One region of the Anaeromyxobacter sp. SG17 genome, then DNA from elsewhere that is predicted to be linked to it. Evidence: riboswitches for the same ligand, from Rfam matches in the RefSeq annotation. Region 1 holds a riboswitch; the other holds the start of a gene.
The links. Region 1 has a riboswitch for cobalamin ahead of MNY60_RS00105 (TonB-dependent siderophore receptor). Riboswitches for the same ligand answer to the same signal wherever they lie in the genome.
Positions count from the first base shown of each region.

Region 2: another riboswitch for cobalamin. It lies ahead of MNY60_RS02185 (ribonucleoside triphosphate reductase); the one in region 1 lies ahead of MNY60_RS00105 (TonB-dependent siderophore receptor).

Region 1 is NZ_JALCYX010000001.1:15,964-21,614, forward strand. It holds gene MNY60_RS00090 (ABC transporter substrate-binding protein) at 133-942, shown strand; gene MNY60_RS00095 (hypothetical protein) at 1,093-1,353, shown strand; gene MNY60_RS00100 (helix-hairpin-helix domain-containing protein) at 1,350-1,670, shown strand; cobalamin riboswitch at 1,783-1,961, shown strand; gene MNY60_RS00105 (TonB-dependent siderophore receptor) at 2,041-4,008, shown strand; gene MNY60_RS00110 (MXAN_6577-like cysteine-rich protein) at 4,005-5,594, shown strand; gene MNY60_RS00115 (ABC transporter substrate-binding protein) at 5,582-5,651, shown strand, end outside.
Region 2 is NZ_JALCYX010000003.1:54,093-59,743, reverse strand. It holds gene MNY60_RS02205 (NAD(P)-dependent oxidoreductase) at 1-300, opposite strand, end outside; gene MNY60_RS02200 (amino acid ABC transporter ATP-binding protein) at 565-1,323, opposite strand; gene MNY60_RS02195 (amino acid ABC transporter permease) at 1,332-1,967, opposite strand; gene MNY60_RS02190 (amino acid ABC transporter substrate-binding protein) at 1,978-2,766, opposite strand; cobalamin riboswitch at 2,949-3,154, shown strand; gene MNY60_RS02185 (ribonucleoside triphosphate reductase) at 3,281-5,389, shown strand; gene MNY60_RS02180 (anaerobic ribonucleoside-triphosphate reductase activating protein) at 5,386-5,651, shown strand, end outside.

The sequences.
Region 1 (5,651 bases):
CGCCGTCTCCCGCCCCCTCCCGCTCGGGGTTCGTGCGTCGCCGCCCCTGCTCGTCGCGTCCCATCACGGCGCCGCCGGACGCGGCGACGCCCCGGCGCTCGCCTCGCTCGGCGATCCTCCACGGAGCGTTCCATGAAGATCTCCTCCCCGCTCCTCGGCACCACGTTCGAGCTGCCGGAGCGCCCCGGGCGCATCGTCTCCCTGGTCTCGTCCGCCACCGAGACGCTCTTCGCGCTCGGCGCGGGCGACGCGGTGGTGGGCGTCACGCCCTACTGCGCGCGCTACGTGCCCGGCCTCGGCGCGCCCGTGGTCGCCGACTACGTCTCCGGCGACCCCGAGGCGATCCGCGCCGTCCGCCCCGAGCTCGTCGTGGCGACCGACGGCGTGCAGCTCCCGCTGGCGCGCCGGCTCGCGGCGGCGGGGCTCCCGGTGGCGCTCCTGCCCGTGCCGCAGAGCCGGTTCGGCATCCTCGAGAACACCGTCGCGCTCGGGGCGCTCACCGGGCGGCTCGCCGAGGCGCGCTCTCTCTGCGACCGGCTCGAGCGCGCGTGCGCCGAGCTCGTCGCCTCCGCTCCCTCCCCGCGGCCACGCGCGTACGCGGAGCTGTGGTTCGGCCGCCACCTGCGGCGTCCCGGGGGGCGCGCGTTCGTGCACGACCTGCTCTGGCTCGCGGGGCTCGAGCCCGTGCACGGCGATCGGCCGGACGCGTACGCCCCGCCGGAGCTCGACGAGGTGCCGGGCCTCGCGCCGGACTGGGTGATCGTGTTCTCGGAGCCCGAGCACCCGATCGACGCGGAGGCGCTCGTGCGCGAGCGCGGCTGGGATCGGGCGTTCGCGCCACGCGTGCTCGCGTCCACCACCGAGCGCGGGCGGAACCTCATCCACGACGGCCCGTCGTTCGTCGAGACGGCGGCGTGGCTGCGCGACGCGACCGCCGCGTGAGAGCGCGGCCGCCGCGCGGCCGCCGCGGCCGGGCCTGAACCCCCGTTCCGTGGACGGTCCAAAGGATCCCGCGGGGTTGGGACCGGCACAGGCGCTGCTCTCCTGCCGCTCGCGCGCACGACCGCGCGCTCGAACGGAACGGAGAGAGAGATGAGCGACACGAACGACAAGGGCGGCGCCCGCAAGCTCGCGGTCTACGCCATCCCCGACAGCGCGAACGGCGAGCGGACCTGGTGGCCGAAGATCGGCGTCGCGTTCACGAACAGGGACGGCAGCATCGCGATCCTGCTCGACGCCTTGCCCCTCGGGACGAACAAGCTCCAGGTGCGCGAGCTGCGCGAGGACGGGCGGCCCGCGGGGAACGGAGCGCCGCGCCGCGTGGGGCTCGAGACCGTCGAGGTGCGGCCGTGAGGCGGGCCCTCCTCGCCGCGGTCGCCGCCGCGGTGCTGCTCCTCGCGGGCCCCGCGCTCGCCGCGAAGAGAGCGCTCGGCCCGGGCGAGCGGATCGACCTCAACCGCGCGAGCGTCGCCGAGCTCATGCGCCTGCCGGGCGTCGGAGAGAAGCGCGCCCAGGCGATCGTCGCTCAGCGGGCCCGCCAGCCGTTCCGCCGGCCGGAGGACGTGCTCGTCGTGAAGGGGATCGGCCCCGCGTGGCTCGCGAAGGTGAAGGCGAACGTCGCCGTGGGCTCCGCTCCGTCCGGCACCGCTGCGGTGACCGCACGGAAGTGAAGGCACCCGGATTCGCTCGGGGACCCGGCCGGCGCATGCACTCTCCGGCCGGGTGCCCCGGCGACGCCCCGCGGGGTCCTGCTTGACACCCGGCGCGGGCGGGCGCTACTCGTGGCTTCGATTCAGCGGCACGGAGGAACAGGGAAGCCGGTCGAAGTCCGGCGCGGTCCCGCCACTGTAGCCGGGTGAAGGTGCCTCGGAAGTCGCCACTGCCGCAGCCCAATCGCGGTGGGAAGGTGGAGGTACCGAGCGGAGCGTCCCTCCGCGACCCGGGAGCCAGGAGACCTCCCTCCGAGCCTGTCGCGCATGGTGCGCGGCCTCGCCGTTCGCGGCGAGCAAAGATGCATCGGGTCCGGAGGAGACCCGACACTTGGGCTCGACTTCCCGCTCATCGGGGCGCGCGTGCGCCCTCATCGCCGCGCTGGCGCTCGGGCTCGCGCTGCGTGCGCGCGCCGACGGCACCGTCCCCGACGCGCCGCCGTCCGAGAGCGAGCCGCCGGTGCGGCTCCCCGAGGTCGAGGTCCGGGTGCCACGCGCCGAGGTCGAGAAGGATCCGACCGCGTCCGCGACGGTGGTGTCCGCGAGCCGCTTCGAGGGCGAGGCGAAGGACGTGGCGCAGCTCCTCGCCACCGCCCCGGGCGTCTCGGTCACCCGCTACGGCACGCTCGGCCAGCTCGCCACCGTCTCGGTGCGGGGCGTCGCCGCGGACGGCGTGAAGGTGCTGCTCGACGGGCTCCCGCTCGGCACGGCTGGCGGCGGGGTGGATCTCTCGACCATCCCGCGCCAGTGGATCTCGCGCATCGAGGTGGTGCGCGGCGCGGCGGGCGCGCAGTTCGGCGCGGGCGCGCTCGGCGGCGCGGTGAACGTCGTGATGCGCCAGGGCGAGAAGGGCGAGCTCTCCGCCGAGGCGACCACCGGCGCCTTCGGCACCTACGCGATCTCCGCCGACACCGTCGCGGAGGTCGGGCCGTTCTCGCTCTTCGCGGCGGCCACCGGCGAGGACACCCAGGGCGACTTCACCTACGCATTCGACGACCGGCCGTCGCTGCCGGGGAGCCCCCTCGAGGAGCGGACCCGCCGGAACAACGGCGCGCGGCGCGCCGGCGCCCTCGCCAAGTTCGGCGGGGTCGCGAGCGGCTTCCGGGTCGACGGCCTCGCGCAGCTCACGGCCGGGCGGCGCGAGCTCCCCGGCTCGCCCTACCAGCCGACCCCCGCGGACTGGGAGGAGGACGGGCGGGTGCTCGCGATGCTGCGCGTCGCGCGCGCGGTTCACCCTCGCCTCACGCTCGCCGCTCGTGCGTTCGGCCGCCGCGACCTCCTCGACACGCGGCTCGCCGCGATGGGGTCGGACCCCACGCGTCAGCGCGGCGGCGCCGGCGGGCTCGAGCTCGAGGCGGGGCTCACGCACGGTCCGGGCGTCCTCACCGCCGCCGCCTCCGCGGAGGTGGAGGGCTACTCGAGCGACGCGCTCGGCGGGACGCGGAGCCGGCCCGGCTTCGCCGGCGCGCTCGCGGAGGACCTGCTCCTCGCCGGTGGCCGGCTGCGCGTCGGTCCGTCGGTGCGGGCGGAGCGGACCGGCGGATACTCGGGCGTCTCCGCCAAGCTCGGCGCCGCGTTCGAGCTCGCCCGCGGCCTCGCGGTCCGGGCGAGCGGCGGACGGACCTACCGCGTCCCGAGCTTCGCGGAGCTCTACCTCGAGCAGGGACTCCTCGCCCCGAACCGCGACCTGCGGCCGGAGACGGGCGCCGGCGCGGACGCGGGGCTCGTCTACGACGGCGCGCTCGGGCTCCTCTCCATCGGCGGCCACGCGACCGTCTACGACGACATCATCACGTACGAGCCGGCGAGCGTCGGCCGGTTCCGCCCGTTCAACACCGGCCGCGCGTTCGTCGCGGGCGTGGAGGCCGAGGCGGCGACCTCGCCCTGGCGGCGCGCGCTCGGGCTCGCCCTCTCCGGCGCGTACACCTTCCTCCCCACCGAGGTGCTGCGCGGCAGCGCCGACGTGCTCGGGAACGCGCTGCCCCGCCGGCCGCGCCACCGGGTCTACGCGCGGGCCGCGATCTCGCCCGGCCGCCTCGGCGCCCACGTGCAGGTGGAGCACGTGCGCGACCAGTACCTCGACATCCGGAACCAGGCCCGGCTCCCGGACCAGACGATCCTCGGCGCCGGCGCCTCCGTGCGGATCCTTCGCCAGCCGCTCGTGGCCCTCCACCTCGAGGTCGAGAACCTCGGCGACGACCGGACCCTCCTCGACGGCTACGGCAACCCCCTCCCCGGCCGGACGTGGATGGTCACGCTCCGCGCCGGGACCTCATCTCGCAGTGAAAGGACCCCATGACCCTCCGTTCCCCCCTCGCGGTCGCGCTCGCCCTCGCGTTCGCCCTCGGCTGCAAGAAGGACCTCGTCTGCCCCTCGGGCGAGGTCGACTGCGGCGGCCGCTGCGTGTCTCTCCTCACCGATGCCTCGAACTGCGGCGCCTGCGGAGCGACCTGCGGCGCGCTCGAGGCGTGCAGCGCCGGGAGCTGCGGCTGCGCGCCGGGCATCGCCCTCTGCGGCGGGGCCTGCACCGATCTCGCCCGCGACGCGCAGCACTGCGGCGCGTGCGAGACGGCCTGCGGCGCGGCCGACTTCTGCACGACGCAGGGGGACGCCACCGCCTGCACCGCGGCGTGTCCCGGCGGGTTCACTGCGTGCGGCCGGTCGTGCGTGGAGCTCGCGACGGATCGGCAGAACTGCGGCGCCTGCGGCAAGGCCTGCGGCGCGGGGGAGGCGTGCCGCGACGGCGCCTGCCGCGCCGAGGTGTTCGTCGCCTGCTACGCGACGGGGGACGTGCGGCCGGTGACGGTCGATCTCGCCCCCGCCGGCGCCCCGCGCCTGTCGCGCGGCGGTCCCACGGCGCTCGCGATGGGCGCGGACGTGCTCTACACCGCGAACGGCTTCCCCGCCGGGGTGGGCGTCGTGCCCATCGACGCGAGCCTGCCGACGAGCCTCACCGTGCTCCCCGGAAACGACCTGCAGTACGTCACGACCTACGCCGGCGCGGTGCTCGCCGCGAACTCCGGCGTCGGCACGCTCGTGGTCCTCGACGCGGCGGGCGGGGTGCTCGACGAGATCGTGCTGCCCGGCGACGCACCGAACCCGCACGGGCTCGCCGTCGCCGGGACGACCGCGTACGTCGCGCTGTACGGCAACGGGCCCACGGGCGACCAGACCGCCCCGGTCGGCCAGCAGATCGCGAAGGTCGATCTCTCCGGGCTCGCCGAGTGCGCGAAGCCGGACGCGCCCGCCTGCGGCGCGGGCGGCGCCTGCGCCGCCGGGCGCGAGTGCCGCGACGGCCGCTGCCGGGCGCGCTGCGGCGAGGTCACGGGCACGATCGACGTCCTCGCGGTCCCGGGCAGCGCCGACGCCCCCGGCTATCCGTTCCCGAACCAGGTGGCGACCGTCGGCGCCCGCGTGTTCGTGTCGCTCCCCAACTTGAAGTTCGCGGACTTCGGCGGCGGCTTCGCCGGCTACTTCGCCCCCGCGGGCAACGGACGGCTGCTCGTCGTCGACACCGCCGCGGGCGACGCGACGTCCATCGTGGACCTCGGGCCCGGCTGCAAGAACCCGGGCGACGTGGCGGTGCTGGGCTCGACGGTGTGGATCGCGTGCGGCTCGTTCTCCTTCCCGACCGAGGCCCCCGGCGCGATCGTGCCGGTGGACGTCTCGGGCGCGCCGAAGGTCGGCGCGGCGGTCGACGCGAGCGCGATCGTCCCGGGGAACGTGACGTTCTGCGGCGGGCGCGGCCTCGTGACCGACCAGAGCTCCGGGAAGGTGCTGCCCTTCGACCCTGCGTCGCGCGCCACCGGCGCCGCGACCGAGGTCTGCCCGGTGAATCCCGACACGCACTTCGCCTGGGTGTCCGACATCGCATGCAGCGAGTGATCCGCCCCGCCGCCCTGGCCCTCGCCGTCGCCGCGCTCGCCCTGTCGCGCGCGGCGG
Region 2 (5,651 bases), on a different contig from region 1:
CGTGCTCCGCGCGCAGTCGCTCACGAGGGTGGTCGGCCCCAGCCCCGCAGGCCCGAGCGCCGACAGCACGGCGTCGTGACCGGACATCACCGCGCGTAGCGCGTCGCGGTCGCGCGGGTCGCCCTGGACCACGCTCAGGCCGTCGCGGAGGAGGGGCTCGAGCTTCTCCGGCGAACGCACGAAGGCGGTCACGAGGTGGCCGCGCCAGCGAGCCTGCTCGACGATCGCGCGACCGGTGCCACCCGTCGCGCCGAGGACGAACAGCCTCTTCTTCTTCCCCCCGAGGTCCTCTCGCTCCAAGGCTGAAGCGCTCAAGCTCGCGTCCTTCCGCTCGGCGATGCGGTCGTCCCGTGGGTCGGGCGGCGCTCCCGAGACCGGCGCGGAACTGCACGGCGCAGGCCACGTCGCGGCGCTCTCGGGGCTCCGAAAAGCCCCCCCAAACGCTCGCGATTGCTCTCGCGGCGAATCCTCGCGGAGGCGCGGCGCGGCCGCGGCCTGAGCAGATCGCTCAGGGCGTGAGCGCCGACCTCGCGGCGGGGCGTGGAGACGTGACGAGCCGCCGACCTACGTGGGGCCGTTCTGGGAGAAGCGCCTCAGGAAGGCCCGGGTCCGCTCGTTCCTGGGGTTGTCGATGAGCTCCCGGGCCGGGCCTTCCTCCACGATGACCCCGCCGTCCATCAGCATGGCGCGATCGGCCACCTCGCGGGCGAAGCCCATCTCGTGAGTGACGACCACCATCGTCATCTTCTCGGCGGCCAGGGCGCGCATGACCTTGAGGATCTCGCCCGTCAGCTCGGGGTCGAGGGCGCTCGTCGGCTCGTCGAAGAAGAGCACCTGCGGATCGAGGGCGAGGGCGCGCGCGATGGAGACGCGCTGCTTCTGACCGCCCGAGAGCTCGCAGGGATAGGCGCCGGCCTTGCCGGTGAGGCCCATCTTCTCGAGCAGCGCGAGCGCCACCTCCCGCGCCGCGGCCTTCCCGCGCCCCAGCACGCGCACCTGCGCCTCGGTGATGTTGCGCAGCACGGAGAAGTGGGGGAACAGGTTGAAGTCCTGGAACACGAGGCCGAGCTTGAGGAGCGCGCTGCGCAGCGTGGCCTTGTCGGCGTAGACGCCGCGGTCGAGGATCCGCGTGCCGCAGATGGAGATGCTGCCGCTGCTGGCGGTCTCGAGGTGGGTGACGGCGCGGAGCAGCGTGGACTTGCCCGAGCCCGACGGCCCGATGATGGCGAGCACCTCGCCCTGGTGCACCGAGAAGGAGATGTCGGTGAGGACCCGGAGGTCGCCGAAGGACTTGGAGAGGTGGTCGACGGTGACGACGTCCATGGCCCGGCTCAGCTGTAGTACTCGAGCTTCCGCTCGGCGCGGAGGAAGAGCTCGGAGACCGCCCAGTTCATGACGAAGTAGAACACCCCCGCCACGAAGATGGGCGTGGTGGAGAACTGACGCGCGGAGGCGTTCTGCGCCACCCGGAAGAGCTCGGCCACGCCGATGGTCTGGGCGAGGGCGGTGTCCTTCACGAGCGTGATGACCTCGTTGGCGGAGGCCGGCAGGATCCGCTTCACCACCTGGGGCAGGACGATCCGGAAGAAGGTGTCGGCGCGCGTGAAGCCGAGCACCTTGGCGGCCTCGTACTGGCCCTTCGCGATCGACTGGATGCCACCGCGGTAGATCTCGGCGAAGTAGGCGGCGTAGTTGATGGTGAAGGCCACGATGACGGCGGTGAACCGATCGTACGAGGCCTCGAACAGATAGTAGGGGGCGAAGTAGACGAAGAGGATCTGCAGGATGAGCGGCGTCCCGCGCATCACGAGGATGTAGAGGTTGACCGGGACGCGCAGGAGCCGGCTCGCCGACATGCGGCCGAGCGCGACCGGCAGGGCGAGAGGGAGCGCGAAGACCAGCGTCAGGAAGAAGATCTCCAGGGAGACGAGCGATCCCTGGAGCATCGCCCCCAGCAGCTTCACCATGCGCGGGTGCTCACTTCCCGACGACCGAGATGTCGGAGCCGAACCACTTCGTGGTCACCTTGGCGAGCGTGCCGTCCTTGGCCATGCTCTCGAGCGCGCCCTGCACCGCGTCCCGGAGGGCGAGATCGTTCTTGCGGAAGCCCACCCCGAACACCTCGGGGGCGAGCGTCTCCTTCAGGACGGCGTAGGCCTTGCCCGAGCGCTTGATGTTGTCGTCGGCGACGATGAGGTCCATCACCACCGCGTCCACGCCGCGGGCCTCGAGGTCCATCAGGGCGGTGAGGTTGTCCTTGAACTCCACCACCTCCTCGAGCGACGCGCGGAAGGCCTTGGCGCCCTCGAGGGCGTCGGCGGCCGAGGAGCCGGCCTGGAGGCCGACCTTCTTCCCCTTGAGGCTCGCGAGGGTGGAGTAGCCGGAGGCCTTCTTCACCACCACCACCTGGGCGTTGCGCAGGTACGGCTTCGTGAAGCTCATCGCCTTCTTGCGCTCGTCGGTGATCGTGAAGCCGTTCCAGATGCAGTCGATCTTGCCGGTGTTGAGCTCCTGCTCCTTGGCGTTCCAGTCGATGGCCTGCGGGACGAGCTTCACGCCGAGCCGACGCGCGACCTCCTTCGCCAGGTCGATGTCGTAGCCGACGATCTGGTTGTCGTCGTTCCGGAAGCCCATCGGCGGGAACGAGTCGTCGAGGCCGAGGACGAGCGTGCCCTTCTTCTTCACCGCCTCGAGCGAGGTGTCGGCGGCGAGGGCGGTGGCGTGGAGCGCCACGAGGGCGAGCGCGGCGAGCAGGGTCTTCTTCATGGGCGATTCCTTCGCGTGGGCCTGGGGCGTCGGCGGGCGCCCTGTTCGGGGGCAGCGGAACTTCGCACGCGAGGCGGGCGTCGGCAAGGGGCCTCGATCTCCTGGATCGACGCCTCGCGAGGGGCCCGGCGCATGAACGGCCGTGCACAACATATCCCGTTGACCGTGGCCGTGAACCACCATAGGTTGGGTCTCGCGCTGGTGCTCGGGGTTCGCTCCGAGCGAATAGGGAACCCGGTGAGATTCCGGGGCTGCCCCGCAGCGGTAAGCGAGAACGACCTCCGCCACACGCACTTGCCGGTTCGGCTGGGAAGCGGCGGACAGTAGGGTCCGGGAAGCCCCGGAGCGCTCGCGAGCCCGAAGACCTGCCAGCGACCGTCGCCCGGATGCTCGGGCGGCGGCATGACCGACACGCCTCGTGGGAGGGCGGAGGGTCCTCGGCGCACTGCCCTCGTACGGGCCGTCGTGTGCTCGGGTCCTCCTCCGTGTCCCGAGGCCGCCACGAGGAGGGCCCGTGTTCGAGACCATCGAGAAGCGCGACGGACGGGTGGTCCCGTTCGACGCCGAGCGCATCCAGCGAGCCATCGCCAAGGCGGGGGCCGTCACCGGCGAGGTCGACGCGGCCGAGGCGAGGCGGCTCTGCCAGCGCGTCCTCGCCATCGCGATCGCGACGATCGAGGGCCGGCCGTCGGTGGAGCGGATCCAGGACGTCGTCGAGGAGGTGCTCCTCGCGAGCCCCTACCGGCGCACGGCGCGGGCATACGCCGTCTACCGCGAGCAGCACCGCGCGCTGCGCGAGATCTCCGACACGGCCAGCGTGGCGCTCGTCGACGCCTACCTGGAGCGCTCCGACTGGCAGGTGGCCGAGAACGCCAACATGGCGTTCAGCCTGCAAGGCCTCAACAACTACGTCGCGAGCCACGTGAGCTCCACCTACTGGCTCGAGCGGCTCTATCCGCCCGAGGTGCGGGACGCCCATCGCTCGGGCGACCTCCACCTCCACGACCTGAACCTCCTCGCCGTCTACTGCGTCGGCTGGGATCTCGCCGACCTCCTCACCGAGGGGTTCCGCGGGGCGCCCGGGAAGGCCGAGAGCGCGCCGGCGCGCCACTTCCGCACCGCCCTCGGCCAGATCGCGAACTTCTTCTACACGCTCCAGGGTGAGGCGGCGGGCGCGCAGGCGTTCTCGAGCCTCGACACCTACCTCGCGCCGTTCATCCGGCACGACGGGCTCGGCTACGAGGAGGTGCGCCAGGCGCTCCAGGAGTTCGTCTTCAACCTCAACGTGCCGACGCGCGTCGGGTTCCAGACGCCGTTCACGAACGTCACCCTCGACCTCGAGTGCCCCGCGCTGCTCCGCGACGAGGCGATCGTCCTCGGGGGCGAGCGGCAGGCGGCCACGTACGGCGAGTTCCAGGCGGAGATGGACCTGTTCAACCGCGCCTTCCTCGACGTCATGGCCGGCGGCGACGCGAAGGGGCGCGTCTTCACGTTCCCGATCCCCACCTACAACGTCACGCCGGGCTTCGACTACGAGGACCCCCGGCTCGATCGCCTCTGGGAGGTCACCGCCCGGTACGGCCTCCCGTACTTCGCGAACTTCGTGAACTCGGAGCTCTCGCCGGAGGACGCCCGCAGCATGTGCTGCCGCCTCCGCCTCGACACGCGCGAGCTCGAGCGGCGCGGCGGCGGCCTCTTCGGCGCGAGCCCGCTCACGGGGTCCATCGGCGTGGTCACCGTGAACCTGCCGCGCCTCGGCCACCTCGCGCGCGACGAGGCCGACTTCATGGCTCGCCTGGACCGGGTCATGGACCTCGCCCGCGACAGCCTGGTCCTCAAGCGGAAGATCCTGGAGCGTTACACCGAGCAGGGCCTCTATCCGTACGTCCGCCACTACCTGCGCCACATCCGCGCCCGGAGCGGCTCGTACTGGCGCAACCACTTCTCCACCATCGGCCTCGTCGGGCTCGCGGAGGCCGCCGACAACCTGCTCGACACGACGCTCGCGAGCGGGCCCGGTCGCGCCTTCGGGCTCCGCGTGCTCGACCACATGCGCGCTCGGCTCGAGCAGTACCAGGCGGAGACGGGCAGCCGGTTCAACCTGGAGGCGACGCCGGCCGAGGCGACGAGCTACCGGCTGGCCAGGCTCGACAAGGCGCGCCACCCGGGCATCCGCTGCGCGAACGAGGACGCGGCCGTCCGGGGCGCCGCGCCGTACTACACGAACTCCTCCCAGCTGCCGGTGGACGCGAGCGACGACGTCTTCGCGGTGCTCGATCACCAGGACGATTTCCAGGCGCGGTACACGGGCGGGACCGTCCAGCACGTCTTCGTCGGCGAGGCCATCGACGACCCCTCGACCGTGAAGCGGTTCGTGCGAACCGTGTGCGAGCGCTACCGGCTCCCGTACTTCACCGTCACGCCGACGTTCTCCGTGTGCGGCGAGCACGGGTACCTCGCCGGTGAGCACCCGACCTGCCCGCGGTGCGGCGCCGCCGCCGAGGTCTACTCGCGGATCGTCGGGTACCTCCGCCCCCTGCAGCAGTGGAACGCGGGCAAGCAGGCCGAGTTCGAGCGGCGCCTGTCGCTCCGCCCGGGCGACGCCGCCGAGGTGCCCGCTTGATCATCGCGGCCCTGCGGCCCTGCTCCTTCGTCGACTGGCCCGGGAGGCTCGCCGCCGTCGTCTTCACGCAGGGCTGCAACCTCGCCTGCCGCTACTGCCACAACCCGTCGCTGCTCGCGGCCACGGCGGCGCGACCCGTGCCGGAGGGTGAGGTGCTCGCGCTCCTGGAGGCGCGGCGCGGGCGGCTCGACGGGCTCGTCGTGACCGGTGGCGAGCCCACGCTGCACGCGGGCCTGGCGCCGTTCCTGGCGCGGGTGAAGGC